4 regions of the Arthrobacter sp. CAN_A2 genome follow, and region 2 is predicted to be linked to each of the others. Evidence: riboswitches for the same ligand, from Rfam matches in the RefSeq annotation. Region 2 holds a riboswitch; each other region holds the start of a gene.
What was found. A riboswitch is a leader RNA that binds a small molecule or an ion and turns the genes downstream of it on or off. The one in region 2 is predicted to bind S-adenosylmethionine.

Region 1 (7,374 bases), on a different contig from region 2:
GCGACACCCTGGCACACCGTGCACACCTTCGAGCGGGCGACGCCGCAGGCGGACGGGACGCTCAGCGTCCCCACCATCGAGTGGTTCGCCGGGGGCACCCTGAACGTCGCCGCGAACTGCGTGGACCGGCACGTCCGGGCCGGTCGCGGCGATCGCGTGGCGCTCCACTTCGAGGGTGAACCCGGGGACCGTCGCACCGTCACCTACACGGATCTGCAGGACGAGGTGTCGCGGGCCGCGAACGCTCTGCTCGCGCTCGGCATCGGGACGGGCGACCGCGTGGTCGTCTACCTGCCGGTCCTCGTCGAGACGGTGGTCATCACGCTCGCCTGCGCACGGATCGGCGCCGTGCACTCACTGGTCTTCGGCGGCTTCTCGGCGGAAGCGCTCCGCTTCCGCGTCGAGGACACGGGCGCCAAGCTGCTGGTCACCACCGACGGCCAGTTCCGGCGCGGCTCCGCCGTGCCCGTGAAGGACAACGCCGACGCCGCGGTGGCGGGGACGAACAACATCGAGCACGTCCTCGTGGTGCGCCGCACGGGGTCGGACATCGGCTGGACCGAGGGCCGTGACGTGTGGTGGCACGACGTTGTCGACACCGCGTCACCGTGCCATGAGCCGGAGGCGTTCGACGCCGAGACGCCGCTGTTCATCATGTACACGTCGGGGACCACCGGGAAGCCCAAGGGACTGGTCCACACCTCGGGCGGGTACCTCACGCAGGCGTCCTGGAGCTTCGAGCACCTCTTCAGCAGCCCCGACCCGGCGCTGCGCGACCAGGACGTCCACTGGTGCACGGCCGACCTCGCCTGGGTGACCGCACACACCTACGAGCTGTACGGGCCGCTCTCCAACGGCGCCACGCAGGTGCTCTACGAGGGCACCCCGAACACGCCGCATGCGGCACGCCACCTCGAGGTCATCGAACGCTACGGCGTCACGAGCTACTACACGGCGCCGACCCTGGTCCGCTCCCTCATGGGCTGGTTCCCGGACGGCGTCCCGGGCTCCTACGACCTCTCGAGCATCCGCGTGCTCGGGACGGTCGGCGAGGCGATCAACCCCGAGGCATGGCGCTGGTTCCGCCGGAACCTCGGCCGCGACGAGGTGCCCGTCGTCGACACCTGGTGGCAGTCCGAGACCGGCGCCACCGTGCTCTCCCCCAGCCCCACTGATGCCGACTTCAAGCCGGGGTGCGCCGCCCGCGCGCTGCCCGGCGTCAGCACGCGCATCGTCGACGAGGAGGGCCGTCCCGTCCCCCCGGGCGTGCAGGGCCTGATCGTCCTGGACCGGCACGGCCCGGCCATGGCACGCACCGTCTGGGGCGACCCGCAGCGCTACCTCGACTCCTACTGGCGGGCGTTCGCCGCGCAGGGCTGGTTCCTGGCCGGTGATGGCGCGCGGCACGACGACGACGGCGACACCTGGATCCTGGGCCGCGTGGACGACGTCATCAACGTCTCGGGCCACCGCCTGTCCACGATCGAGATCGAATCGGCGCTCGTGGCCCACCCCCTCGTCACCGAGGCCGGTGCCTGCCCCGTGCCCGATCCCCTGACCGGCCATGCCATCGCGGCCTTCGTGGTGCTGGCCGCGGGCACGGATCCGGACACGGATGTCACCTCGACGCTCCGCGCCCACGTCGCCGCCGCGATCGGGCCGATCGCGCGGCCGTCCGCCGTCGTCGTGGTGCCCGATGTGCCCAAGACGCGCTCCGGCAAGATCATGCGCCGCCTGCTGACACAGCTCTACGCGGGCTCGCCGCTCGGGGACACCACGTCCCTGCAGAACGAGGGGTGCATCCCCGGGATCCAGGACGTGCTATCCCGTCGCTGACGCTTCTCCGGGGAAGAGGAGTTAAAAGAAGGAAGCGGCAGGGCCCCGTCCAAGCACCTGCCGCTTCCCGCGTGTGGTTCGTTCCGGTGTCAGCCTGCTACCCGGACGAAGGATGCTCCCGGGAGGTCCGAGAGGGAGTGCTGCATGGTGAGGTTCGCCCCGTTCATGCCGCTGCTGATGACCTGGCCGCCACCGGCGTAGATCGCGACGTGGCCGGCGGTGATGACGAGGTCGCCCGGGGCGGGGCTTCCCACGGTGGGGCCGAACTGGAAGAACTGCGAGGGGCCGAGATCGCCGGCGGCGATTCCGGCGGAGCGCAGTGCCTGCTCCACCAGGATGGTGCAGTCCTGGATGGCACCGGCGGCGAGCTGGGACTGGGCGGAGGCCAGGAGGGTGCCCGCGACGCCGCTGGAGGCTACGACGGGGGTGATCTCGGCGGAGGCCAGGTACACGCCCGACTCGGGAGCCGCGGACACGGCCGGAGCGGGGGTGACAACCGCGGCCTGCTGGACCGGCGCCGCGGGAGCAGCTGCAGGAGCCACGAAGGCCGCGGGTGCGGCCACGGGCACCGACACCGTGACGGCGGGGGCCACAGCGGCGCCGCCCGTCGGGATGGTGATGGTGTCGCCCGGGAAGATGATCGATGCGACGGACAGTCCGTTGGCCGTGAGGACCGCGGTCAGGTCGGCGCCGTAGCGTGCCGAGACGGCGCCCAGCGTGTCGCCTGCGACGACGGTGTGCGTCGTCGCGGTGGCGCCTGCGGCAGGAGCTGCGACGGCAGCGGGTGCCGCCGGTGCTGCGGGAGCTGCGACGACCGCGGGGGCCGTCGTCGTGCCCTGCTCGGTGTACTCACCGGCGTGGGCGGCACCCACGGTACCGAGCGCGAGGCCCGAGGTGACGGCGACGATAGCGACGGGGCGGCCGACGGCGGTGGCGTGAGCCTTGGCGGCGCGGGACAGGCCCTGCAGCGCGAGATTGCCGTCGATGTCGGCACGGTGGCGCGCTGAAGTGATGTTTCGTGACATGGTTCTATACCTCTCCCATGCCTGCGGGGTGAGCTGTCGGGTTCGGATGGGAGTCACCCGGTCGGGCATCACCGAGAGGTGATGCGATGCGACTTAACCCCAGGGACGGCCGGCAGGTGGCCCGGCGCATCCCAAAAAAACTGTGGTTCCCCCGTCCCTGCCTTCGTGTTTCGAGCGAGTCTTGGTCGGCGGCAGGGCTCGGCAATCCGTCCAGGAGCGCCTCACGGTGGCGGAGGCACGTGCCGACCCTACCCAGCACCCTGCCGGTTTGTCACATTTGAATAACGGGAGGTAGGGTGCCCCCTCAACCCCGCAGTGCCCGCCAGCGACGGACGGCGAGGAACGTCCCCACTGCGCTGAGCGCGAGCAGCACCGACTGCTGGACATAGAACCAGTCCGTGACCGCCGCTCCCGGGGCGCCCGCCGCGACCATGATGCTGGTCGCGAGGACGAGCGTCAGCACGGCGCCGACGTACCAGAGCGTCTGCCACAGTCTTCGCTCCTGTGCACGGCTCGCCATTCTCCAGTCCTCCACCCCTCCAGCCTAGGCGTCGCACGGGTGCCCGCGCCGCCGCGCGCGACGCCGTCCGCAAGGCCGACCTCACACGGGGACACATGGTTTGGTTCTGCAGCGGCTCGGTGTCAGACTCGACCCGACCATCCCGAGCGGCCGAGAGATCTGGCTCATTGACGCCGCAGCAACCCTGGCCTCCGCGTTCCCGCGGCGACAAGAGGGTGCTACCGCCAGACCGATGGAGGAAATCATGAGCATCCCCCCAGCCGCCTCCGGCACCCAGCCCGACCCTCGATCCACCGTCGCAGTACCCGAATCCAGCAAGGCAGGTGTCTGATGGCAGATCGTTCCTTCGGTTTCCGCACGCGCGCACTCCACGCCGGCGGCACTCCCGACGCCACCCACGGGGCCCGGGCCGTCCCCATCTACCAGACGACGTCGTTCGTGTTCAAGGACACCAATGACGCCGCCAACCTCTTCGCCCTGCAGAAGTACGGCAACATCTACTCGAGGATCGGCAACCCGACGGTGGCCGCGTTCGAGGAGCGCATCGCCTCCCTGGAGGGCGGGATCGGGGCGGTGGCGACGGCGTCGGGCATGAGCGCGGAGTTCCTCACCTTCGCGGCGCTCTGCCAGGCCGGGGACCACATCGTCGCCGCCTCCCAGCTGTACGGCGGCACGGTCACACAGCTCGACGTCACGCTGCGCCGGTTCGGCATCGAGACCACCTTCGTCCCCGGGACGGACCCCTCGGACTACGCGGCCGCCATCCAGGACAACACCAAGGCGGTCTACGCCGAGGTGATCGCGAATCCCTCCGGCGAGATCGCCGACCTGGCAGGCCTCGCGAAGGTCGCCCACGACGCCGGCGTCCCGTTCATCGTCGACTCCACGCTCAGCACCCCCTACCTGGTGCGCCCCATCGAGCACGGCGCGGACATCGTCATCCACTCGGCCACCAAATTCATCGGCGGGCACGGCACCACGCTCGGCGGCGTGATCGTGGAGAGCGGCCGCTTCGACTGGGGCAACGGCAAGTTCCCCATGATGACCGAAGCCGTGCCCTCCTACGGCAACATCCAGTGGTGGGCGAACTTCGGGGAGTACGGATTCCTGACGAAGCTGCGGACCGAACAGCTCCGCGACATCGGGCCCTCACTCTCGCCGATGTCGGCCTTCCAGCTCCTGCAGGGGGTGGAGACCCTCGCGCAGCGGCTGGACGAGCACCTGGAGAACGCCCAGGCCGTCGCCGAATGGCTGCAGGCCGACCCGCGGGTGGAGTACGTCAATTACGCCGGGCTCCCCACCCACGCCCACCATGAGCGTGCGAAGACCTACCTGCCGCAGGGCCCCGGCTCCGTGTTCAGCTTCGGCATCAAGGGCGGCCGCAAGGCGGGCCAGAAGTTCATCGAGTCGCTGCAGCTCGCCTCGCACCTCGCGAACGTGGGCGACTCCCGCACCCTCGTGATCCACCCGGGCTCGACGACGCACCAGCAGCTCTCGGCCGAGCAGCTCGTCGCGGCGGGCGTGCCCGAGGACCTCGTCCGTATCTCCGTGGGCCTGGAGGACCTCGAGGACATCCTCTGGGACCTGGACCAGGCCCTGGACATCGCGGCCAACGCCTCCGATGCCGCATTCGAGGACCTGCCGCAGGAAGCGGCCGGAGTGGACGACGACGATGCATCGGCAACGCGGGCAGTGGGAGTGGGAGCATGAGCGGCAGCACCGGCAACGCGACACCCGAACGGACCTGGGAGGGGCCGACGGCGCCTGAACGGCTGAACCTGCTGCGGAACGCGCGGTCGATCGCGATCGTCGGCGCATCGGACAAGCCCTCGCGGGCGTCCTACTTCGTCGCGACCTACCTGCAGTCCTCCTCCCCCTACCGCCTGTACTTCGTGAACCCGGTGGCGAAGGAGATCCTCGGCCAGCCGGCCTACGCGTCGCTGAAGGACCTGCCCGAGGTGCCCGACGTCGTCGACGTGTTCCGCAAGCACGACGACCTGCCCTCGGTGCTGCAGGAGACGCTCGACGTCGGCGCGAAGACGCTCTGGCTGCAGCTGGGATCGTGGCACGAGGACGTCGCGCGCGAGGCCGAAGCCGCGGGCCTGGACGTGGTGATGGACCGGTGCATCAAGATCGAGCACGCACGCTTCCACGGCGGGCTCAATCTCGCCGGTTTCAACACCGGTGTGATCTCCTCCAAGCGGCAGATCACCTCCTAGCGGAGATCGAACCCTCCCGCGCTCACCCCTGCGGGCTGGTCAGCGACTGGCTGGTCCGCGACTGGCTACTCGGGAGCGGACGCATCCGGCGCTGGCTGCTCCGAGGCGGACGCAGGCGCCGGCTTCCCTGGGACGGGTCGCTCTTGAGCGGGCGCATCCGGCGCTGGCTGCACCGCGGCGGACGCAGGCGCCGGCTTCCCTGGGACGGGTTGCTCGGGAGCGGGCCCGCCGGAGGCCGACTGCTCCTCTTCCGTTTGCCCGGAACCGGGCGTGGACGCCGGCCGTTCCTCGACGGGCTCCGCTGGGGGTCCGGGCGTGGACGCGGGGGCCAGGTCGGGCACGGATGTCGCCTCGCCTCCACCGGGTTCCCCGAGCAGAAGCTGGTCCGGATCCTCGTGGACGGGTGTGGCCGGGACCTGCTCAGGACGGTCCGCCTGCGCGAGCAGCCACACCCTGCCCTCCGGCGCGGGGGTCGCCCGCGCGCCGGCGGACGAGCCGCCCTTCCCCCGTGGGTCAGCCTCAGGACCGGGCGCAGCCTGCTGCCGGTCCTGCTTCATCTGCCGGACCTTGGGACCCGAGCCGCCCGCCTTACCGTTCCCGTGTCCTGTGGCCGAGCTGCCCGCCTTAGCGTTCCCGTGTCCTGCGGCCGAGCTGCCCGCCTTACCGTTCCCGTTTCCTGCGGCCGAGCTGCCCGCCTTACCGTTCCCGTTTCCTGCGGCCGGATCTCCCGCCTTACCGTCTCCGGAGACCTGGGAGCCGCCCGCCTTACCGTTCCTGGAGACCGGACCCTCGGGAGCCGGGCTGCCCGGTGCTGCGGTTCCGGACACGGGGGTTCCGGGCGCAGGGGTACCACGCACGGGGCCTCCCGACGCCGGCGTGGCGCGACGCTCCTGTCCGGGCGCCGTCGAGGATCCGGCCGGGGCGACGGGTGAAACCGCCGGCGGCACGGCGGCAGGGCGAGCGGCAGGAAGAGACGCCGCGGGCGGTGCCTGACGGGCAGGAGGGACTGCCGTGGGTGGACCAGCAACAGCCCGCGCACCCGCGGCAGCGGCCGGCGCGGTGTCCACGGGGACGAGCTGCGCGGCATCGACGGGTCCGCGCGGCGCGGCGTGCGCCACGGACCCGGTGTCCGCACTGGACGGACCGGCGTGGGCTGCCGGGCCCGAGTCCCCCTCAGCCGTCGGTGCCGGAACAGCATCCTCGAGCGAGCGGGCCGTGCCGTCGACGAACGGGGCGACGACGCTCTCGTCCCGCTCCGCCCGTGCACCGGGAAGGGGGTGCGCCCGGTCCGCGCTGTCCCGGATACTGAAGCGTGTGATCGACTCGACGGCCTCGCCGAGACTGTCGGTGAAGGCGGTGCCGGCTGCCACGCCGGACATGCCGACGCCCATCGACACGGCCAGGGCTCCGCCGATGAACGTGATGCGTCGCTTGTTGCGGCGGCCCGCGGGTGTCTTGCCTCCGGCGGCCATCAGCTGGGCGAGCTCGGCGGTCGGCTCGGGTGCGGGGCCGGCCTTGAGGCTGCCGATGGTTTCCACGGCGCGCACCAGGGCGGCGTCCGGGGGGATGCCGGCCTCGTCGAGGAGATGCAGCACGGCGTCCGGCGACGGCGTCTCACGTCCAGTCATAGCGCTTCCGATTCATTGGGTTGAACGAGTTCCTTCAGCTTGAGCAATCCCCGCCGTTGCAGCTGCTTCACCGATCCCGCGGACCTCCCGAGGATCTCCGCGACCTGGTCGATCGGCAGCTCCGCCACGATGCGCAGGAGGATGAC
Region 2 (7,374 bases):
CTGGAGCACAGCACCGGATGATGGAGCGTTTGGTCTGAAGGGTCCGAAGGGTCCGAAGCGTTTGAAGCGTTTGAAGCGTTTGAAGCGTTGAAGCGTCGTATGCGTACGAATCGTTGTATGCGTCCGGATCGTCCGCTGGACCGGACCATCTGGCGCGAACACTCGTGAAGCAGGACCGCACCCACCACACACCAAGCGCCATCGTCGCCCGGCCCACACAGAAGGCGACGCCCTCAACTGGGCGCCGCCTTCACCCCGCTGAGACCGGACTACAGTGCGGCCTCGATGGCCTCAGCGACCGGCGTCTCACCGCTGTTGAACTGGATGGTCTTGTCCACCGTGCCGAGGTTGCCGAGCACGACGGCCGCCACGAGGGCGACATCGTCGCGGGCCACCGAATCCTGCTGCGGCTTCGCGGACACCTCGATCTTCCCGGTTCCGGGGTCCGTGGTGAGCGATCCCGGCTGGAGGATGGTCCACGCGAGTGTCGAGTTGCGCAGGTGCTCATCAGCCGCAGCCTTCGCCTCCCCATAGTGGAAGAAGCCGTTGTCCTCCGGAACGCCATGATCCTTCCGTGCACCGAGGTAGGACACCATGACATAGCGGCCTACGGACGCCTCCCGGGCAGCATCCATCGAACGGATCGCAGCATCCCGATCCACGGCATACGTGGCTTCGGGGCTCGCACCACCTGCACCGGCAGACCAGACGACTGCGTCGTGGCCACGGAAGACATCAGCCATCTGCGCCACCGACAGTTCGGAGACATCGGCCACCACGGGGGTTGCACCTGCCTGCTCGACGTCGCCGGCGTGGTCCTGGTTGCGGAAGATCGAACTGACCTGGTGGCCCTGGCTGGTGAGGATCTTCGTGAGGTGCAGTGCTACTTTTCCGTGCCCACCGATGATGGCTACGCGTGACATGGGAACTCCTTCTGTCGAGTGACTGGTCGTCGGATACCTTGTCTTCGACGCTAGTCCTCCATGGTCGGGCTGGCCACCTTCCCGTGATCGTTCCGCCGCCAGCGCAGACCTATTCCCAGGTGCCATCACCAAGTGGCAGCGCCGCTCGTTTCCGGCTGATGCGTTGGAACCGGACGGGTCCAAGCGCCAACCCGGCCCAACGTCACCAGCCGATCCGCCGACACGTCAGGGTCGGACGGGCTGAAGCCGATACTGCGCGCCGCGGTGCTCGTCCGGCAGACGATCGCCCTTCCCGAAGAGCTTCTGGCGCAGTGTTCCTTCCGTGTACTCCGTCGGATAGGCACCACGCTTCTGCAGTTCCGGCACGACGAACTCGATGATGTCCTCGAAGGTCCCGGGCGTGATCGCATAGGCGAGGTTGAAGCCGTCGACATCGGTCTCCTGGACCCATGCCTGAAGTTCATCGGCGACCTGCACACCTGAGCCGACGATGCGCGGCCCCAGCCCCCCGATCCCCGCCGATTCGGCGATGTCGCGCACAGTCCACGGCGAGCCGTCGTCGTTCACCTTCTGGAAGTTCGCGACGGCGGACTGGATGGCGTTGGACTTCACGTTGCCCAGCGGCTCGTCCGGATCGTAGACGGAGAGATCCACGCCGAGCCATCCTGAGACGAGCACGAGGGCCCCCTCGTAGCTGACGTACTGCTGGTAATCCGCGTGCTTGGCCTGGGCCTTCTCCTCCGTCTCGTCCGTGATGACGGTGAGCAGCGTGTAGATCCGCACCGAGTAGCGATCACGGCCTTCGGCCTCGACCGCATCCCGGATCTTCCTGACGACGTCCTTCAGCTTCTCCTTCGTGGGCGCAGCGACGAACACCGCCTCGGCGTTGCCGGCCGCGAAGGCGATGCCACGGGAGGACGCTCCGGCCTGGAAGATGACCGGTGTCCGCTGGGGCGAGGGCTCACTGAGGTGGATTCCCGGGACCTTGAAGTACTTGCCGTCGTGGTTGATGTCATGGACCTTGCCCGGATCGGTGAAGACACCGGTCTCGCGATCGCGGACCACTGCGTCGTCATCCCACGACCCTTCGAGCAGCTTGTAGAGGACCTCGAGGTACTCATCCGCGTGGTCGTAACGCGCGTCGTGCTCGAGCTGATCCTCATGACCCATGTTGCGTGCAGCGGAGGGCAGGTAGCCGGTGACCACGTTCCAGCCGACGCGCCCCTTGGTGAGGTGGTCCAGCGTGGAGAGCCTGCGCGCGAAGGGGTAGGGGTGCTCGTACGCGGTACCCGCGGTGACACCGAACCCGAGGTGCTCCGTGACGAGCGCCATCGCGGAGACGAGCAGGAACGGATCATTGACCGGGGTCTGCGTGCCCTGCCTCAGCGTGGCCTCGTTGGAACCGCCATAGACGTCGTACGTGCCGAGGACATCGGCGATGAAGATGCCATCGAACAGTCCCTTCTCCAGGGTCTTCGCCAGATCGGCCCAGTACCTCAGGTCCTTGTAGCGCCAGGACTGGTCCTCGGGGTGGCGCCACAGACCGGGCGACTGATGACCCACGCAATTCATGTCGAAAGCATTGAAGCGGATATGGCGCGGTGATGTGGGCATGAAGAATCCTCATATCGGGGCACTGCCGTGGCGGAAGCGCCATACTTGCCCGCACTGCCTGTGCCGGGCCGAATCCTCACCTGGGGCACCCCACTACAGCGAGAGGGTTGCCGTCCAACGAACCAGGGTTTTGCGTTGGAGCTCTTGATTCTGGTGTCGAGCGTAAGTGGGCCCGCACGCCGTCGTCCACCCGCGGCCGTCACGGCGCGTCACGAATCCACCGTCCCTCACGGCGCGGAGAGCGCGTCGAACCAGAGCACAGGAGTTACTCCGAATGTTCTTCTGCAAGCAAACGGCACCGCGTTCATCGCAGCAGCGATCCTCACTCACCTCCGCAGAGGGCACCACCGCGGGGCTCCACCACGCCCTGAGCGCAGAACGGACCGGCAGGTCCTCGCCCACAGCGGGCGTCCATCCCGCCGAGGCGTACTGCCGGCGACTACCGCAGGTAGGACGCCCCGTTGACGTCCACCACGGTGCCACTGACCCAGAGCGGAGCCTCGGTTGCGAGCCACACGACGGTCTGCGCCACCTCCTCCGGCGTCGCGACGCGGTTGAAGGGACTCTGTGCACGCACCGCGTCGCCGGCCGGACTGTCGAGCACGGTCCTGCCCATGTCGGTCTCGACGAACCCGGGCGCGACGGCGGCAGCGAGGATCCCGTGGGGCGCGAGTGCCACGGCGAGGGACTGGGTCATGGAGTGCAGCGCCGCCTTGCTCGCGCCGTAGGCCGGCGTGACGGGCTCCCCCCGATACGCACCGCGCGATCCCACACCGACCAGCCGCCCGCCCTCCGGCCCTGTCGGCCGGTCGAGGAGATGCCGTGCGACGAGCCAGGACAGGTTCGCGGGCCCCAGGAGATTCACGTCCAGCGTGCGACGCCACGCTTCCTGCCAGTCGTCGAAGGACACGGTGTCGATCGGGTGCGCCTCGAACATCCCGGCGTTGTTCACCAGCACGTCGAGCCCACCCAGCCCATCTACCGCCCCGTCGACGATGCGCAGGCAGGCCGCGGGGTCACCCACGTCCCCGACGACCACCACGTGGCCGTCACCCGGAAGCGCATCGCGCACCGCCGTGGCGGCGCGCTCATCACGGCCGGCATGGACGGCTACACGGTGTCCACGGCCGGCGAGGTCATGTGCGATGGCAGCGCCGATGCCTCTGCTCGCACCGGTCACCAGAATGTTCGAAGTCATGGTTCAGACCGTACATCGTGGACCGCGCCGCAGCGGGGAGGGCTGAGTCCTCCATGGAAGAAAAAAGGCCGAACGACCCGAACGGGCACGTTGACCCCGGTCACCACGGATGCGAGGGTGGCTGGATGAGCACCGACGCGGTAGTCCAGATCAGCAACAACGAGGCCGGGAGCCGCTACGTGGCCACCGTCGACGGCGGTCCCGTCGGCACCGCGGCCTACGAACGGTCCTCCGATTCGATCACCTTCACGCACACGGTCGTCGATCCGGACGTCGAGGTCACGGAATCGGCAGCAACCTCATCCGGTACGCACTCGACGACGCCCGCGGGCAGCACCTGAGGGTCGTTCCCCAGTGTGAATTCGTGGCGGCCTTCATCCAGGAGCACGCTGAATACCAGTACCTGACGGCTTAGGCCGTTCCCCTGCTCCCCTATCGTGGGGCCGCGTCGAGGACACACCGCACAGCAGGCTCTGGATACACGGCCCCGAGATCAACGAGATCCGGCTCTGCTTCCTGTCGAAGCAGGCCACCGACCGACGACGGGGCACCGGCAGACCCGGCGTCCCGTCGTCGTCCGGGCTCTGAAGGTCAGAGCCAAGACTCTCGGGCCCGACCCGTCCGAGCTGGACATGTCCGGCCCAGAACCGTCCGGGCCGGAACCGTCGGAGCCAGAACCGTCCGGGTATGACTGTCGAGCCGGAACGGCCCGAGCCAGAACCGCCCGGCCCGATCTGTCGGGCCAGACCTATCGGGCTGGAACCGTCCGAGCCAGAACCGCCCGGGGTATGACTTCGGGCCGGAACCGTCCGGGCTAGAACTGGATGCCGCGCGTGAGCGCGCCGTCGATCAGGAGGTTCGCACCGGTGGTGCGGCTCGAGCGCGGGCTCGCGAGGAACACGACGGCGTCCGCCACCTCCTGCGGAGTGCCCATCCGACCGGTGGGGTTGAGGGCCATCGCGGTCGCGAACAGCTCCGGGTTACCCTGCTCGATACCCGGCCACACCCCACCCTCGTGGTACGTGTTGCCCGGCGAGACGGTGTTCGCCCGGATCCCCTGCCCGGCGAGCTGGAACGCGAGACCCGCCATATAGGCGATCAGCGCCGATTTCACCGTCCCGTAGGGGCCGGAGGCGAAGTCCACCTCGCGTCCCGAGACGCTCGAGATCGCGGTGATCGACGGCGTCGCACTCCGGGCCAGGTACGGCAGCGCGGCCTTGACCAGGCGCACCGTGCCCATGAGGTCCACCCGCAGGCTGGCTTCCCAGTTCTCCTCGGAGTCCTCGATCGCGAGGGCGCTGACATTGCTGACCACCGCGTCGATCCCGCCGAATTCCTCCCCCATGGCTGCCACCCAGGCGGCGAGCGCCGGTCCGTCGCCGACGTCGACCACGTGGCCGACCACCCGGCCGGTCGACGACGACAGCGCCGCCTCCGTCTCCGCGATCTCCGCGGCATTGCGGGCGCAGAACGCGACGTTCGCACCCTCGGCCGCGAACGAGTCGACGATGGCGCGGCCGATGCCTTTCGTGCCGCCGGTGACGAGCGCGGTGGTGCCGTCGAGATGCAGATCCATGGGACTCCTTCGATCAGTAGGTGGTGTCGGGTGGGGCCGTCAGCGGAGGTCGGCGCTTTGCCGTCGCAGGTGCGCGTGGAGGCCGCCGTACGCGTCGACGGCGGGGAACAGCGCCTTGGGAGCCTTGACCACCACGCTGTAGTTGGCGTCGACGGCATTGGCGATGGGGGCCTGCGCCGTCTGCGTGAGGAGCTGGTAGGCGTCCAGCTGGTGCAGACCGAAGAGGTCCCCGAACCAGCGGACCATCTCCAACTGGCCGATGCGCCAGGAGTCCTCCATGGGGCGCGAGGACCCCACGGCCATCCAGTGGTAGTCCGTCTCGAGCCTCGGCCAGGCGGGAGCCCCGCCCTTGATGAGCTCCACGATGATGGTCGAGTGCATCGCCCCCTCGACGGCGGTGCCGCAGGCCTCCCCCTCGCCCTGGCGGTAGTGGCCGTCGCCGATGGAGAACAGCGCACCCTCCACGTTCACCCCGAGGTAGACCGTGGTACCCGCCTTCACGTCGGGGGCGTCCATGTTGCCGCCGAACCGCTCGGGCACCAGCGACGACCGGACCTCCCCGCCGGGCGGGGCGACGCCGACGGTCCCGAGCATCGGCTCGAGCGGCAGGGCCACCTCGAAGTCCCCGAGCCGCGACTGGAATCCGACGGTCCGGCGCTCGGTGTCGACGTGGTAGATCCAGGTGATGTCGGGCAGGGGATCCTGCAGGGACGCGGTGCGGTCGGTACTGGTGAGTCCCCCGAAGAACGGGATGGTGGCGGACGCCCCGTAGGAGCGCGCCGGCGTGAGGTCGACGACGTGCAGCGCCAGCGTGTCCCCCGGCTCCGCCCCCTCGACGTAGAACGGTCCGGTCTGCGGGTTGACGAAGTTCAGGTCGACCTTCTCGCCCGACACGTCATCCACCGAGGTGAGCGCATTGTTGAACGCGTCCTCGGACCAGAGCCGGAGCGCGGTGCCGGGCCGGACCGTCAGGACGGGAGCACTGCCGCCGAAGGTGTACACGAGCTGATCACGCCGGGGGTGGTACTCGATGATCTCCATGACCGGATGCTACGGGGCGGTTCCGGTACGGACAAGGGTGGGAGAAGCACCGGGGCGACGGTCAGGCACGGCCCTTCAGGATGAGGTTCCAGTAGACCTTCGGCAGCACGAACCGCTCCATCACGTACGTCAGCCGCCGCTCACGGGCGAGATTGTCCCACCCCGGCACGGTCGGCATCGGGGAGTACTTGTCGTCGAACTCCGAGAAGACCACGGTGTTGTGGCTGACCACGAACGGGCAGGCCGAATAGTGGTTGTACTCGGCAGTGGGCTTCTTCCCCTTGAGCACGGCACGGAGGTTCTTCGCCAGCACCGTGGTCTGCATGCGCAGTGCAGCCCCGGACTTCGAATTGAGCGTGGACGCGGCATCACCCAGGGACCAGATGTTCGGGAAGCGCGGATGCCGGAGGATGACCGGATCAACCTCGACAAATCCCGCCCGGTTCCCGTGCGCCGGCAGGTCCGTGGACTTCAGCCACTCGGGGGCGGACTGGGGCGGCACGGCGTGGAGGACGTCGTAGCCCAGGGTCTCCGAGGTGCCGCTGACACTGTTCGCCAGCTCGACGGTACGGCCCTCCGGGTCGACGGAGGCGAGTTCAGTGCTGTACCGGACCTCGATGCCGTACTCCTCGATCTTCCGGTTGAGTTCCTCGTCGATGATATCCATCCCGAAGATGGTGGGCGTGGACACGGCGAGGACCACGCGGATGTCCTTGAGCACACCCTGGCGCTGCCAGTGGTCGCACGCCAGGTACATGGGCTTCTGCGCCGCACCGTCGCACGACGCCGGTCCGGGCGGCTGGGTGAAGACGACGGTGCCGCGGGTGAGGTCCCGGAAGAGCTTCCAGGCCTTGGGTGCGAGCTCGTATTCGTAGTTCGAGGCGCCGTGTGGCCCTTCCATCGCCTCCTTGAGGCCGGGGATGGCGGTCCAGTCGTTCTGGATCCCGGGACAGACGACCAGGTGGTCGTACGTGACGGCGCTGCCGGACTCGAGCAGCACCGTGTTGGAGCCGGTGCTGACG
Region 3 (7,374 bases), on a different contig from region 2:
GGCTACTCGGGCATCAGCGTGCTCACCGCCGGCTTCCCGCCGCTCGCGGGCCTCTACTCCGGCGGCTGGCTCATCGCCGGGGTGCTCGGCGGGCTGATCATCCGGAAACCGGGCGCCGCGATCTACTGCGAGGTCCTCGCCGCTGCGGTCTCCGCCCTGATCGGCACCCAGTGGGGCGTCGGCGTCCTCATCTCCGGGGCCATCCAGGGAGCGGGGGCCGAACTCGTGTTCCTGCTCTTCCTCTACCGGAAGTGGAACCTGCCCGTCGCGCTCCTCGCCGGCCTCGGCGCGGGCCTGGCGCTGGCGATCAGCGAGAACATCCTCTACAACGCACTCTGGAGCGTCGAGTTCAAGCTCCTGTATGCGGTGTCCGCCGCCATCTCCGGCGTCGTCATCGCGGGCCTGCTGTCCTGGCTGGCCATGCGCGGGCTCGCGAGGGCGGGCGTGCTGTCCTCCTTCGCCGCCGGCCGCACGGCGGACGTGTGACGCCAGCGCAGGCGCCGTCCCCGGGAGCTGCGTCCGTCAGCGCCCGGGGATGGGGCTGGCGCCACGCCGGCCGGAAGGCCTTCGCCGCCCGCCACCTCGACCTCGACCTCCGCCCCGGCGAGCGCGTCCTGCTCCTCGGTGCGTCCGGCGCGGGCAAGTCCACCGTGCTGCACGGGCTGGCGGGACTGCTCGGCAGCCAGGACGAGGGCGAACAGGAGGGTGAACTGCTGCTCGACGGCGCCCGCCCCGCCGACGTCCGGGGCCGGGCGGGCCTCGTGCTGCAGGACCCCGACACCCAGGTGGTCCTCGCGCGCGTCGGCGACGAGGTGGCCTTCGCCGCCGAGAACCTCGCCGTCCCGCGGGAGGAGATCTGGCAGCGGGTGCACCGGGCGCTCGACGACGTCGGGCTCGACGTCCCGCTCGACCACCCGACCACGGCGCTCTCGGGCGGTCAGAAGCAGCGCCTCGCCCTGGCCGCGGTGCTCGCCATGGAGCCGGGGCTGCTCCTGCTCGACGAGCCGACGGCGAACCTCGACCCCGACGGCGTCGTGGAGATCCGCGACGCCGTCGTCCGCGTCCTCGAGCGCACGGGCGCGACCCTCGTGGTCGTCGAACACCGCGTCGCCGTCTGGGCGGACGTCGTCGACCGCGTGATCGTGCTCGACGCCGCCGGCGGTGTCCTCGCCGACGGCGCCCCGGGTTCGGTCCTGGTCCAGGAGGGCACGCGCGCCCGGCTCGCGGACGCGGGCGTGTGGATCCCGGGCCGGCAGCCGCCCGTCGGCGGGTCCGTGCCCGACGGCGGCGGGGAGGCGCTGCTGTCCGCGCGGGGCCTGACGGTCGCCCGGACGAAGCGGGGTCCGGCCGCCGTCGAGGGTCTCGGACTCGACGTCCGGGCCGGGGAGGCGCTCAGCGTCACCGGACCCAACGGCGCCGGCAAGTCGACGGCCGCGCTCACGCTCGGGGGCCTGCTGCGCCCCCGCGCCGGACGCCTCGAGGCGCTGCCGCGACTCGCGGGCGCTGCGGGAACCGACCCCTTCCGCTGGCGCTCGGCGCAGCTCGTGCAGCGCATCGGCACCGTGTTCCAGGAACCCGAGCACCAGTTCCTCACCCCGAGCGTGGGGGAGGAGCTCGCGTTCGGGCCGCGGAGGGTCAGCGGCACCCCTGACCCACGGCGCACCGCGGAGATCGCCGAACGGCTGCGGCTCACCCACCTGCTGCGGGCCAACCCGTTCACGCTCTCCGGCGGGGAGAAGCGGCGCCTGTCCGTGGCGACGATGCTCGCCACGGCGCCGCGCATCCTGATCCTCGACGAGCCGACGTTCGGCCAGGACGCCCTCACCTGGGCGGAGCTCGTGACGTTGCTGCGCGAGCTGATCGAGGACGGCGTCGCCGTCGTCTCCGTGACGCACGACGCCGATTTCATCGCGGCGCTCGGCGGTGCCACCCTGCACGTCTCCGGCGGGGCGGGCCGGCTGGTGGCCCGGTGAGCGGGGACTACCTGACGCCGGCCCTCGCCGGCCGGACACTCCTCCGGGCCAATCCGGTGTCCAAGCTGTTCGCCGCCGGGGTCATCACCCTCGCGCTCCTGGCCAGCATCGACTGGGTCAGTGCAGCGGTGGTCCTCGGCTGCGAACTCGCCCTCATGCCGCTGCTGGGCATCAGCGTGGTCGGCCTCGCGCGGCGGATCTGGCCCCTGCTGGTGGCCGCCCTGCTCGGCGCCTACGGGACGGCGCTGCTCGCGGACAAGACGGGCGGCGTGCTGCTCGACGTCGGGCCGTTCCTGTTCACCGAGGGGTCCGTCGCGGCGGGGACCGCCGTCGGGCTGCGGGGCCTGGCCCTCGCGCTGCCGGGGATCTTCATCCTGCTCACCACGGACCCCACGGATCTCGCGGACGCCCTGGCGCAGAAGCTGCACCTCCCGCACCGTTTCGTCCTGGGGGCGCTGGCGTCGCTGCGGCTGGTGGGCCTGCTGGTGGAGCAGTGGGAGATGCTCGGGCTCGCCCGGCACGCCCGCGGCATCGGTTCGGACGGGTCGATCGTTGCCCGGACCCGGAATCTGGTGGGGCAGTCGTTCGGCCTGATCGTGCAGGCCATCCGGCGCGCCACCCGGCTCGCGACGGCGATGGAGGCGCGCGGCTTCGGCGGCGGGACGCGCACGTGGGCGAGGACGAGCACGTTCTCGGTGCTCGACGTCGGGGTGGCCGTCGTCGGACTGGCCATCGCGGCGGGTGCGACGACGGCGGCCGTCCTGGCCGGGACCTGGAACTTCATCCTGTCCTGACCTGCGTCACCTGACCCGCGCCACGTGACCGCGGTCGGAAGTCCCCGGAGACGGCACCGGGGGCCCGCTGGAGCGGGCCCCCGGTGGACGGGTCGAACGGGCGGACGGGGTGGCTAGAGCACGTCCGAGAGGAACGCCCTCAGGCGGGGTGTCTGCGCGTCGTCGAAGATCGCGGCCGGGGGGCCGGATTCCACCACGACACCGCCGTCCATGAACGTCACGGTGTCCGAGACATTGCGTGAGAAGCCCATCTCATGGGTGACCACGACCATGGTCATGCCCGCCGTCGCGAGGTCCGCCATGAGCGCCAGGACGCCCTTGACGAGCTCGGGGTCCAGTGCCGAGGTGGCCTCGTCGAAGAACATCACCTCGGGGTCCATGGCCAGCGCGCGGGCGATCGCGACGCGCTGCTGCTGGCCGCCCGAGAGGTTGCCGGGACGGACGTCGGCCTTGTGCTTCAGTCCCACCAGGTCCAGCTGGGCGAGGGCCTTGCTCCGCGCCTCGTCCGACGACATTTTCCGCAGCTTGCGCAGGGCCAGCGAGACGTTCTCCAGCACGCTCTTGTGCGGGAACAGGTTGAACTGCTGGAACACCATGCCGATGCGGCGGCGCAGCTCGTCCGGGTTGTCCTTCAGGACGGACCGGCCGTCGAGCAGGATGTCCCCCTGGTCCGGTTCGATCAGCCGGTTCAGGACGCGCAGGAGCGTGGACTTCCCGGACCCGGAGGGGCCGATGACCGACGCCGTCGTGCCCCGTTCCACGTGCAGGTCGATGCCGCGCAGCACGTGGTTGGAGCCGAAGGACAGGTGCAGGTTCTTCCCCGTCAGGGTTCCTGATGCTTGTGTGTTCATGCCTTCGCTCCTTCGCCGATCGGTGCGGCCAGTTCGTCCGGTTCCGGCTTCGCCGTCTTCCCGACCCGCAGGCGCTGGTCGATGAAGTTGACCAGGTGCGTGAGCGGGATGGTCAGGCACAGGTAGAGCACACCGGCGGCGATGAGCGGCGACAGGTTGCCGGTGTTGCTCGCGGCGTCGTTACCCACCCGGAAGAGCTCGCGCTCACTGGCCACGAGGCCGATGAAGTAGATGAGCGAGGACTCCTTGATGAGCGAGATGAACTGGTTCACCAGGGCGGGCAGCACGCGCCGCACGCCCTGGGGGACCACGACGAGCTGCATCGACGCGCCGTAGCTGAAGCCCAGGGCGCGCGACGCCTCCAGCTGTCCCTTCTCCACGCTCTGGATCCCGGAGCGGAAGATCTCACCGATGTAGGCCGAGGCGATCAGCGAGAGGGCGAGGATGCCCAGCGGGTACGGACTGGTGCTGCCCGTGATCTGCCGGAGGATCGGGCCGAGCCCGAGGCCGATGAGCAGGATGATCACGACGGCGGGGAGGCCGCGGAAGATGTCCGTGTAGATACGGGCGATCCACCGCAGCACACGGTTGCGTGAGATCCCCATGATGGCGAGGATCATCCCGACGATCGTGCCGATGATCCCCGACGCCAGGGCGAGCAGGAGCGTGTTGGGCAGTCCGACGGTCAGCAGGTCCGGCAGGACGGCCGCCATCGCCTCCCAATCGAAGAAGGTCTTCCCGAGCTGTTCGAGGGCATCCATGCAGGGACCGCTACTTTACTTCCACGGCTTTGCTGCCGGGCTTCCAGTCGGTGGGCGTCTCGCGCTCCGGGTACCACTCCTGGGTGAGCTCGGTCCAGGTGCCGTCGGCGACCACGGCGTCGAGGCCCGCGTTGAGGGCGTCGATGAGCGGCTGGTTGTCGCTGTTCACGGCGTACGCGGTGAAGTTCTCGGTGTTGATGATGGTCTCGGCGATCGTGGTGTCGTCGCCGTCCTTCACCTGGCCGGTGGCCTGCTGGGAGGGGGCCACCCAGGCGTCGACCTGCCCGTTCTTCACGTTCGCGTAGACGGTGTTGTAGTCCGGGAAGCGCACCGGCTCGAGGCCGAGGGTGTTGGAGACGTAGTCGTCCTGGACGGTGCCCTGGACCACGCCGATGCGGGTGCTCTCGGAGAGGGAGTCGAAGCCCGTGACGGAGGAGCCGTTCTTCGTGACGACGGCCATGTAGCCGAAGTCGTAGCCGTTGCTGAAGCCGACGTTCTCGCGGCGCTCGGCGGTGGTGGAGATCGAGGAGGATCCGACGTCGAACTGCTTGTTCTGCACCTGGGCGAGGAGTGCGGAGAAGTCCGTGGACGCGAACTCCACCTCGAGGCCCAGCTTGTCGCCGACGGCGCGCAGCAGTTCGTTGTCGTAGCCGGTGAAGACGCCATCCTCGAGGAAGATGTTCGGCGGGGCGTCCGAGAGCGTGCCGACGCGCAGGGTGCCGTCGGTGATGAGGCCGAGCTCCGACGTGTCGATCTCGTCGACCGGCGTGGTGCTCTCGGTCGTGTACTGGTCGAGCGACTGCTGGTCGCTGCCGGCCAGGGCGTCGGTGGTCTCGGTGGGTTCGCTGCTGCCGCTGCCGCAGGAGACGGTGAGGGCGAGGAAGGGGACGGCGAGTGCCGCGAGGACCTTGCGGGAGATGTTCATGGTGTCCTTCGAAGTGCCGGCCCGGATGGGGGCGCGGGAAACGGGGGTGGTGCTGGGACGCCGGGTCACGGCGAGGAAGAAGACAGGCTGCTGGGTGACACGCTCACTGTTCTGGGCTGTGCGCAGGTGCGGTTGCTGTCACCGGGGTTGGATCGGGACAGGCCGCACGACGCCGTACTTGCCAACCGGGGGACTTGTCCCGGCGGCCGAATCTTCACCTGGAGCACCCCACTACGGGAGAGGGTTGCTGTCCAGCCGGCCAGGGCCGAGGGCTGGAACTCTTGATTGCAGGCAAAACGCTAGGGCAGCAGGAAGCGCCGGGTCAAAACGGGAAGGGCCGGAATGCGACGCTTGACGTAGCAGAAGGGTCCCAGGGGGCCTATTTGTGGCGGAGATTACACGAAGCGGTCCACCAGGTCGGTGAGTTCCGCGGTCAGCGCGCTCGAGGTGCGGAGCTCCTGGCCGTCCAGGGAGAGCACCGGCGCGAGGAGCCGGATGCTCGAGATCAGCCACACGGCGTCGGCCTCGAGCAGGTGGTGCGGTTCCAGCGGTCCGTAGCCGAGCTCCCACCCCTGCTCCTTCGCAGCGGCGAACAGCGCGCTCTGCGAGGTGCCCGCGAGGATCCCGCTCTCGAGCTGGGGTGTGAGGAGGGTCTTCCGGCCGTCGCGGTCGTAGGCGAGGAGCACGGTCGACGTCGGCCCTTCCAGCACCTTGCCGTCGGAGGAGGTGAAGATGACGTCGTCGGCCCCGTGCGCCTTCGCGTACCGGACGGCGGCCATGTTGACGGCGTAGGAGAGGGTCTTGGCGCCCATGAGCAGCCAGGGTGCACGCTGGGCGACCGTGCTGTCGTACCCGCGCTCCAGGAAGAGGACGTTCAGGCCCGTCTCGCGCTGCCGCAGCGTGGCTTCCGGTACGCGGGCCACCTGGACCCAGGCGGTGGCGCGCCCGGCGCCCTCCACCCCGCGTGTGGCGATCAGCTTGACGACGGCGTCCTGCCGGCCCGGTTCCGCGGCCGCGAACTCGCGCAGGCCCGTGCGGATCGCGCGGCTCCACGCCTCGGCGTCCGGCACGGTGAGGTCCAGGGCCGCGGCCGACGACGCGAGGCGCGCCAGGTGGGCCTGCTCCTTGCGGGGAGCTCCGTCGACGGCGAGCAGGGACTCGAAGAGGCCGTCGCCGCGGGTGGCGCCGAGGTCGGTGGCCATCAGCTGGGGCTGGGACGCGTCGACGACCCTGCCGTCGTCGTGGGCCGGGTCGAGGAACACGAGAACAGTCATGGGCCACAGCGTATCCGCTCGGCACCGGCGGAGGGCCTGAAGGAAAGGGAGGCCGGGCCGCATGCGTGCGGCCCGGCCTCCGGGGCGGGATCAGTTACTCCTGATCGCTGTCCTGTGCATAATCCTCGGCCTTGTCGGCCATGTCACCAGTGTCCGCCATAGAGTCGGCTTTCAGTCGAACCGGTCCGCGGCCCGCCGTGGGCTGCCGCGGTCTGACCCGTTCATCGTCCACCTGCGGGAGGTGCCGCGGTACCGGCAGGATCCGGTTGACATCCGCTCCTGAGGAGGGGTGACGGGCGGGCTCCGTGGCGGGCGCCGTGCGGGGCACGTCGGGGACATCGGCCGGGAACTCGGACCCCAGGGCCGACAGCACCCCGCGTGTCTTCGTCCGGACCTCGGCCCACTCCTCGGCGGGGTCCGAGTCGGCGGTGATCGCCCCGCCGACGCCCAGGGCGAGGTGCGTGGTATCGCCGTCGTCCGCCAGCACGAGGGTGCGGATGACGACGGCGAGATCCGTGGCGCCGGTCAGGCTGAAGTACCCGGCGGCGCCCGAGTAGGGGCCGCGCGGACCCTCCTCGAGGCGGTCGAGGATGGCCATGGTGCTGATCTTCGGCGCGCCCGTCATCGAGCCGGCAGGGAACGCGGACCCGATCACCCCGGCGCGCGCGCTGCCCGGCCGCAGCCGGGCGTCGATGGTGCTCACCATCTGGTGGACGGTGGCGTAGGACTCGATGGCGCACAGCCGGCTGACGGTGACCGAGCCCGGGACCGCGTGGTGCGAGAGGTCGTTGCGGAG
Region 4 (7,374 bases), on a different contig from region 2:
AGGTCCCGCTCGTCGGCCATGTAGCCGTGGAACAGGACGAGCAGGGGCGTGCCGCCGCGCTCGGCTTCAGGCTTCGACCACAGGACCACCGGGGCCGGGGAGTCGGTGGAGCGCGCAGCGGTGCCGAGGGCGGATTCAGTCATGGCTCCTATCCTTCCATGTCCCCCGCACCCCCCCCGTGGAGGAGGTGCCGCTGGCGCGGGGGCAGTGCCCGTTGCAGAATGGCCCGGTGAACCCTTCCAGCGCCGAGACCCCGTTGCCCCGCGACGCCGACCCCGTCCCGGACGGTCCGGTAGCGGACCCCGGCCTCAACCCCGACCCGCATCCGTGGCACCGGTACGTGGCGCTGGGAGACTCCTTCACCGAAGGCATCGGCGACCCCAACCCGGAGAGCATCGGGGGCAATCGGGGCTGGGCGGACAGGACCGCGGAGGAGCTGGCGCGGGGCCAGGCGGACTTCGCCTACGCGAACCTGGCGGTGCGCGGGCGCCTGCTGCAGCAGATCATCGACCAGCAGGTGGAAGCAGGCCTGGCCCTCCACCCCGACCTCGTCACCATCTCGGCCGGAGGCAACGACCTCCTGCGCCGTGGCGGCGACCCGGACCTGCTCGCCGAGAAGCTCGACCCGGTGGTCGGGACCCTTGCCGCATCGGGCGCGACCGTCGTCCTGCTCACGGGCCCGGACGTCCGCGAGACCGTCCTCGGCGGCGTCCGGGCGAAGACGGCCATCTACAACGAGAACCTCCGTACGATCGCCGCGCGGCACGAAGCGGTCATCGGCGACATGTGGGCCCTGCGCCAGCTCACGAACCCGCAGATGTGGGATGCGGACCGGCTGCACTTCTCCCCCCTCGGGCACCACACCATCGCCGCCATGGTGCTCGACACGCTCGCCGTCCGGCATACGCTGCTGCCGCTGCAGCCCAAGGACCTGCCCGCACGGAAATGGCGGACGGCGCGGGCCGAGGACCTCGTGTGGGCGCGCCAGCACCTCGTCCCCTGGGTCCTGCGGCGGCTCCGCCACCAGTCCTCGGGCGACGACGTGACCGCGAAGCGCCTCGAGCCCGGGCCCATCTTCGGCCCGGGCATGCCGCCGGGGACCGCGGAGTAGCTCAGCCCCGGGTAGCGCGGACCAGCTCAGCCGTCCAGGGAGACCTCGCCGTTGGCCACGGCGTCAGCGCAGGCGCTGAGGTCCGGCCCGGGCTTGAAGTCGACGAACTGCGGCTGCAGCTTCTGGAAGAGGAACTCGTAGACCTCGTCGCGGGACTTCCCGTCCATCGTCTCCGCGGCCTCCCGGACCGCTCCCTGCAGTGCGCGGTCCGCGTCGAGCAGGATCTTGTCGCGGGCTTCCTGGTTCCAGCCGATGGTGCTCAGTTCCATGAACAGCTCCTCTTCATCGCAGATCGTTCCGGCCGGGGTGTTCACCCCGGCCGTACCCGCCACCACTTCCTAAGCAGGCTTACTTCCACCCTAGGGGCTCGCCGGGGTCATCGGCTACCGGCACCTGCTACCGCCCGTAGAAGGTTGACCGGAGCTGGTCGTCGAGCTGGTGGATCTGGGTGAGGAAGGCGTCGTGGCCCATCGGCGAGGAGATCATGTGGACGGGGACGTCGCCGGGCAGGCCGGCCGCGAGCCGCCGGGACTGCCAGGGGAAGTACAGCCGGTCGGTGTCCACGGCGGCGATGAAGAACTCCGACGTCGCCGCCTGCAGGACGTCCTCCAGGCTCCCGCGGTCGCGTGCGGCGTCGTGGCTCATGAGCGCCTCCGTGAGGATCACGTAGCTGTTGGCGTCGAAGCGGTCCACGAGCTTGTCGGCCTGGCGGTCGAGGTAGCTCTCCACCCGGTAGCGGCCCCGATCGGCGGGCAGGACGGCTCCGAGGGGCCGCTCGGCGTCCTGTTCCGCGCGGCCGAAGCGTGCCTCCAGTTCCTGCTCCGCGCGGTACGTGATGTGCGCGATCCGGCGGGCGACGCCGAGTCCCGCTTCCGGAGGCGGGCCGTCGTAGTAGTCGCCGCCGCGGTAGGCGGGGTCGAGCCGGATGGCCTGCAGCTGTGCCTGGGCGAACGCTATCTGTTCGGCCGAGCTGGCGGCAGTGCAGGCGATGACGGCGCACCGCTCCACCCGCTGCGGGAACATCAGTGCCCACTCGAGGGCCCGGGCGCCGCCCATCGACCCGCCGAGCACGGAGTGCCAGCGCTCGATGCCGAGCCGATCGGCGAGCAGGCTCTCCGCGCGGACGGAGTCGCGGATGGTGACGAAGGGGAACCTCGCACCCCACGGCTCGCCGTCGGGTGCGAGGCCGGCCGGCCCCGTCGAGCCGTAGCAGCCTCCGAGCATGTTGACGGACACCACGAAGTAGCGGTCGGTGTCCACCGTGCGGCCGGGACCCACGAGCGAATCCCACCAGCCCTCCTCGTCCGAGGCGCCCCGCGCCACGTGCGAGCTGCCGGTCAGGGCATGCTGCACGAGGACGGCGTTGGAGCCCTCCCGGTTCAGCCGGCCCCAGGTCTCGAACGCCAGCTGGACGTCGGGCAGCTCACCCCCGGTCTCGAGGACCAGCGGCCCGATCGACGCGAAACGGAGCAGCCCGTCCCCGTGGGGTGGTGCGTCGCCGGTCCAGGAGGGCAGCGGGGCAGGAGGGTACGTGGTCACGAACGGTCAGGCTCCCTTGGCGGCGCGGAAACCCGCATCCAGATCGGCGAGGATATCGGCGATGTTCTCGAGGCCGACGGACAGCCGCACCAGGCCGGGGCGGACGCCCGCGGTGAGCTGCGCCTCCGCCCCGAGCTGGCTGTGCGTCGTCGAGGCGGGGTGGATGACGAGCGAACGGACGTCGCCCACGTTCGCGACGTGCGAGTGCAGCTCGAGCCCGTCGACGAAGCGCTTCCCCGCCTCCAGCCCCCCGACGATGTCGAAGCTCACGATCGCCCCCGTGCCGTGCGGCCCGTACTTCTTCCCGCGCTCGTACCAGGGACTCGAGGAGAGCCCCGCGTAGGTGACGCGCTCGACGTCGTCGTGCCCTTCCAGCCACTCGGCGACCGCCTGCGCGTTCTCCACGTGGCGCTCCATGCGCAGGCTGAGGGTCTCCAGCCCCTGTGCGATGAGGAAGGCGTTGAACGGGGAGACGGCAGCCCCCAGGTCGCGGAGCAGTTGCACGCGGGCCTTGAGGATGAAGGCGAGATTCGCACCGAGGGCGCTGCCCACCCCGAGGTCCCGGGCGTACACGAGCCCCTGGTAGCTCTCGTCCGGCGTGTTGAAGCCCGGGAACCGTTCGGGGTACCGGGCGAAGTCGAAGTTCCCGGAGTCGACGATGACCCCGGCGATGGCGTTGCCGTGCCCGCCGAGGTACTTGGTGGCCGAATGCACCACGATGTCCGCCCCCCACTCGATGGGCCGGATGAGGTACGGCGTGGACAGCGTGTTGTCGACGATCAGGGGGATGCCGTGCTCGTGGGCGACGGCGCTGATGCCTTCGACGTCGAGGACGTCCTGCCGCGGGTTGGAGACCACCTCGCCGAAGAAGAGCTTGGTGTTCGGCCGGACCGCCGCGCGCCACTGCTCGAGGTCGTCGGGGTCCTCCACGAACGTGGTCTCGATCCCGAACTTCTTCAGCGTGTGCTTGAAGAGGTTGTAGGTGCCCCCGTAGAGGCTGGGGCTGGCCACGATGTGGTCCCCGGCCTCCGCGACGTTCAGCACCGCGAAGGTGTCCGCGGCCTGGCCGGAGGCCAGCAGCAGGGCGCCGACACCGCCTTCGAGGCTCGCGATGCGGGTCTCCACGACCTCCTGGGTCGGGTTGCCGATCCGCGTGTAGATGGGCGCCAGTTCCGTCAGGGCGAACCGGTTCGCGGCGCTCTCCGCACTCGGGAAGACGAACGACGACGTCTGGTAGATGGGCAGCGCACGCGCCCCCGTGGCGGCATCCGGCACCTGGCCGGCGTGGATCTGGCGTGTCTCGAAGGACCAATCGTCGGACATGGTGCTCCCTCTGGTCAGGGGCTCCGCGTGTCCGGTGCTCCGGCCGGTGGACGCCGCTCCAGGAGACCGGACCCCGCAGGAGCCCGCGCTTGAACGGCGCCGGAAAGACGCCGGACCTGGTCTTCACCCGGGGCACCCCACCGCGGTTGGAGGGTTGCCGGCCAGCAAGCCGGGGCTGTGTGCTGGCACTCATGACCTGCATTCATGAAAGCCGATCCGGGCGGATCCGGCAACCGTGTGACCCTCCATGAAGCCGCCCGCGGGTGCTCCGCCGGTGGGCTCCGCGGCTCGCACCCGGGACGCACCCGACACGCTCCCACCACGCTCCTGGCCGGCTCCCGACACGCCCGCCTGAAGGTAAGGCAAGCCTTAGTCGAGACCCAGATCACTTAGTGCCAAGATAGCCGCATGCGCCTGGACCATGTATCTTATGCCTGCGAACCTGACGGACTTGCCGCGACGGCCGATCGAATCTCGGCCAGGCTCGGCATGGAGCCGGTGAAGGGTGGTGTGCACCCCCGCTTCGGCACCCGCAACATGATCTTCCCCCTGGTCAACGGCCAGTACCTGGAGGTCGTCGAGGTCCTGAACCACCCGGCGTCGGACAAGGCTCCGTTCGGCCAGGCCGTCCGTGCCCGCTCCGAGGCCGGCGGAGGCTGGATGGGCTGGTGCGTGGCCGTCGAGGATCTCGCACCGTTCGAGGAGCGCCTCGGACGCAGCGCCGTGCCCGGCAACCGGAAGTTCCCGGACGGCCAGGAACTCACCTGGCAGCAGATCGGCATCAAGGGGCTCATCGCTGACCCGCAGGTCCCCTATCTGCTCCGCTGGGACGAGGGCACGGAGGACCTCCACCCCTCGAAGGCCCGCCCCGCCTCTGTGAAGCTGGACTGCCTCACCATCGCCGGCTCGTCCGAGCGGGTGACCGACTGGCTCGGGACGGATGTCGAGAAGACGCTCGACGGCGTGCAGGTCCAGTGGATCGCACCCAACGGGACCCCCGGCGTCATGTCGGTGACGTTCGAGACCGACAACGGACGCGTGGAGATCTAGCGTCACCCGTCACACCCATCGACTCGGAGACGGAGGGACCGGACGATCGTCCGGTCCCTCCGTCCTGCATCGGCAGGGGACGCCCGCTCACGCACCGATCCCCAGCGCCGGCCCGAGCAGCGCGTACCCGACGAATCCCGTGATGTCGATGAGCGCGTGCGCGATCACGAGCGGCATGACCCGCCGCGTCCGCGTGTAGAACCAAGCGAACAGCACGCCCATCAGGACGTTCCCGATGAACGGGCCGAACCCCTGGTAGAGGTGGTAGCTGCCCCGGATCAGGGCACTCGTGATGATGATCGCGGGGGTGGACCAGCCGAGCTCCCGCAGGCGGATGACCAGGTAGCCCACCACGATGACCTCCTCGAGCACCGCGTGCCGGAGCGCGGAGAGGACGAGCACCGGGATGGTCCACCAGTAGTCGTCGAGCGCGGCCGGTACGAGCGCCGTCGTGATCCCGAGTGCGCGGCCCCCCGTGTACACCCCGAGCGTGCCGACGGCGATGATCGCGGCCAGGCCCACCCCGAAGCCGATCGTGCGCAGCGGCTGCTCGAAGGTGAAGCCCAGGCGCCGGACGGCCGAGACGCCGGGCCCGCTGAGCAGGAACAGGACCAGGGCCACGGGCATCAGCGCGAAGAAGATGTCCAGGAGCTGGTAGGCGAGGTCGAAGTACTCGCGGTCGTTCAGCACCGGGTTCAGGGTGGTGGTCTGGCCGGCGAGGGGTCCCCGCGACAGTTTCTCCGCCAGGCTCACGGCCGCGTACACGCCGGACTGCCCGAGCGAGAGCCCGAACACGATCAGCAGTTCGGCGGTGATCCGTCGCCTCGACGGCGGGCCCGTGGGGCCGTCCGCTGCGGGCGGGGCGGTGGAGGACGAGGACTCGGCAGTCATGACGCTATCCTGCCAGCGGATGCCGGGTCCCCCTAGCCCTCCTACCGGACGCGCACGCCCGCGCGCCAGACGGCGTGCACGAGCGGCATCCCGGGCCGGTACGCCAGGTGCGCGGCCGACGGCGCGTTCAGCAGCTGCAAGTCCGCGCGGTGCCCGACGGCGAGGGAACCCACGGTGCGCAGGCCGTCGGCGTCGCGTCCCGTGTGGCGACCCAGCGCCAGGGCTCCACCGTGGGTGGCGGCGCGGACCGCCTCGTGGACCGTCAGCCCCATCTGCAGGACGGCGGTGGCGACGCAGAAGGCCATGGAGCTCGTGTAGGACGTCCCGGGGTTGCAGTTGCTCGCCAGGGCGATCCGGGCGCCGGCGTCGAGCAGCCGCCGCGCGGGCGGGAACGGCTGGCGCGTCGAGAGGTCGCAGGCGGGCAGGCACGTGGCCACGGTGCCCGGCATCCCCTGGGCGTCGTCCGTGCCGGATCCCGACCAGGTCCCTGCGAGCGCGTCGACGTCGGCGTCGGACAGGTGGTTCACGTGGTCGACGCTGGCGGCGCCGACCTCGACGGCGAGCGCCACGCCGGCACCCGGGCCCAGCTGGTTGCCGTGCACGCGCAGGCCCAGGCCCGCCGCGGCGCAGGCGGCGAGGACGCGGCGGGACTGGTCCGGGGTGAAGGCCCCGGTCTCGCAGAAGACGTCGGCCCAGCGCACGTGCGGCAGGACGGCGTCGAGCATCGGCCCGCACACGAGATCCGTGTAGTCCTCGGCGTCCCACCCGGGCGGCACGAGGTGCGCGCCGAGGAAGGTGACCTCGTCCACCACGCCTGCCGCGATGCGCGCCCCGCGCGCCTCCTGGGCGACGTCGAGCCCGTACCCCGTCTTCGTCTCGAGATAGGTGGTGCCGCCCGCGGTGGCCTCCGCGACGCGGGCCAGCAGCAGCCGCGTGAGGTCGTAGTCCCCCGCGGCACGCGTGGCCTCCACGGTGACCGCGATACCGCCTGCCGCGTACGCCTCCCCCGCCATCCGGGCTTCGAACTCGGCCGTCCGGTCACCGGCGAACACCAGGTGCGTGTGGCTGTCGACCCACCCCGGCAGTCCCGCCCGGCCGCCGGCGACGTACGCCTCGTCCGCGGCCGGGGCGCCCGCGGCCGGACCGATCCAGCTGATCCGCTCCCCCTCGAGGACCAGCGCGGCATCCCGCAGGACCGCGCCGTCGGCGTCCTGCGTCATGAGTTCGCCGATGTTGGTGACGAGGACGGACATCAGTGCCGGTCCCATGGGTGTGCAGCGTCACGGTGTGCGTCATCGAGGCGGGCGATGGCGGCGACCAGCAGGGGCCCGGGGTCCCCGAGCGTCGCGTGGACGCCGGAGCCCGCCGCCAGGACTCCCCCGACGACGACGCCGGTCACGTCCTGCGCCGTCGCCGTGTACGCGAGCTGCTCCCAGGAGGAGCCGGCCGTCCGGGCGGTG

Region 1: another riboswitch for S-adenosylmethionine. It lies ahead of IWX63_RS07750 (O-acetylhomoserine aminocarboxypropyltransferase/cysteine synthase family protein); the one in region 2 lies ahead of IWX63_RS12280 (LLM class flavin-dependent oxidoreductase).
Region 3: another riboswitch for S-adenosylmethionine. It lies ahead of IWX63_RS04680 (ABC transporter substrate-binding protein); the one in region 2 lies ahead of IWX63_RS12280 (LLM class flavin-dependent oxidoreductase).
Region 4: another riboswitch for S-adenosylmethionine. It lies ahead of IWX63_RS03020 (bifunctional o-acetylhomoserine/o-acetylserine sulfhydrylase); the one in region 2 lies ahead of IWX63_RS12280 (LLM class flavin-dependent oxidoreductase).

Annotation. Positions count from the first base shown of each region.
Region 1 covers NZ_JADOUS010000005.1:90,582-97,955, forward strand. The annotation lists gene acs (acetate--CoA ligase) at 1-1,836, shown strand, start outside; gene IWX63_RS07740 (LysM peptidoglycan-binding domain-containing protein) at 1,926-2,861, opposite strand; cyclic di-AMP (ydaO/yuaA leader) riboswitch at 2,865-3,048, opposite strand; gene IWX63_RS07745 (hypothetical protein) at 3,166-3,381, opposite strand; SAM riboswitch class I at 3,516-3,620, shown strand; gene IWX63_RS07750 (O-acetylhomoserine aminocarboxypropyltransferase/cysteine synthase family protein) at 3,712-5,091, shown strand; gene IWX63_RS07755 (CoA-binding protein) at 5,088-5,600, shown strand; gene IWX63_RS07760 (hypothetical protein) at 5,666-7,228, opposite strand; gene IWX63_RS07765 (RNA polymerase sigma factor) at 7,225-7,374, opposite strand, start outside.
Region 2 covers NZ_JADOUS010000008.1:150,394-157,767, reverse strand. The annotation lists gene IWX63_RS12290 (HNH endonuclease signature motif containing protein) at 1-21, shown strand, start outside; gene IWX63_RS12285 (SDR family oxidoreductase) at 270-923, opposite strand; gene IWX63_RS12280 (LLM class flavin-dependent oxidoreductase) at 1,149-2,537, opposite strand; SAM riboswitch class IV at 2,574-2,687, opposite strand; gene IWX63_RS12275 (SDR family NAD(P)-dependent oxidoreductase) at 2,977-3,735, opposite strand; gene IWX63_RS12270 (GNAT family N-acetyltransferase) at 3,861-4,076, shown strand; gene IWX63_RS16945 (N-acetyltransferase) at 4,022-4,150, shown strand; gene IWX63_RS12265 (SDR family NAD(P)-dependent oxidoreductase) at 4,550-5,311, opposite strand; gene IWX63_RS12260 (acetamidase/formamidase family protein) at 5,351-6,352, opposite strand; gene IWX63_RS12255 (NAD(P)/FAD-dependent oxidoreductase) at 6,414-7,374, opposite strand, start outside.
Region 3 covers NZ_JADOUS010000003.1:49,163-56,536, forward strand. The annotation lists gene IWX63_RS04655 (ECF transporter S component) at 1-486, shown strand, start outside; gene IWX63_RS04660 (ABC transporter ATP-binding protein) at 483-1,973, shown strand; gene IWX63_RS04665 (energy-coupling factor transporter transmembrane component T family protein) at 1,970-2,767, shown strand; gene IWX63_RS04670 (amino acid ABC transporter ATP-binding protein) at 2,881-3,618, opposite strand; gene IWX63_RS04675 (amino acid ABC transporter permease) at 3,615-4,379, opposite strand; gene IWX63_RS04680 (ABC transporter substrate-binding protein) at 4,390-5,304, opposite strand; SAM riboswitch class IV at 5,474-5,591, opposite strand; gene IWX63_RS04685 (aminodeoxychorismate lyase) at 5,700-6,578, opposite strand; gene pabB (aminodeoxychorismate synthase component I) at 6,673-7,374, opposite strand, start outside.
Region 4 covers NZ_JADOUS010000002.1:161,771-169,144, forward strand. The annotation lists gene IWX63_RS03000 (alpha/beta hydrolase) at 1-143, opposite strand, end outside; gene IWX63_RS03005 (SGNH/GDSL hydrolase family protein) at 257-1,111, shown strand; gene IWX63_RS03010 (hypothetical protein) at 1,138-1,380, opposite strand; gene metX (homoserine O-acetyltransferase MetX) at 1,508-2,650, opposite strand; gene IWX63_RS03020 (bifunctional o-acetylhomoserine/o-acetylserine sulfhydrylase) at 2,657-3,973, opposite strand; SAM riboswitch class IV at 4,054-4,170, opposite strand; gene IWX63_RS03025 (VOC family protein) at 4,382-5,023, shown strand; gene IWX63_RS03030 (CPBP family intramembrane glutamic endopeptidase) at 5,111-5,914, opposite strand; gene hutI (imidazolonepropionase) at 5,956-7,167, opposite strand; gene IWX63_RS03040 (formimidoylglutamate deiminase) at 7,167-7,374, opposite strand, start outside.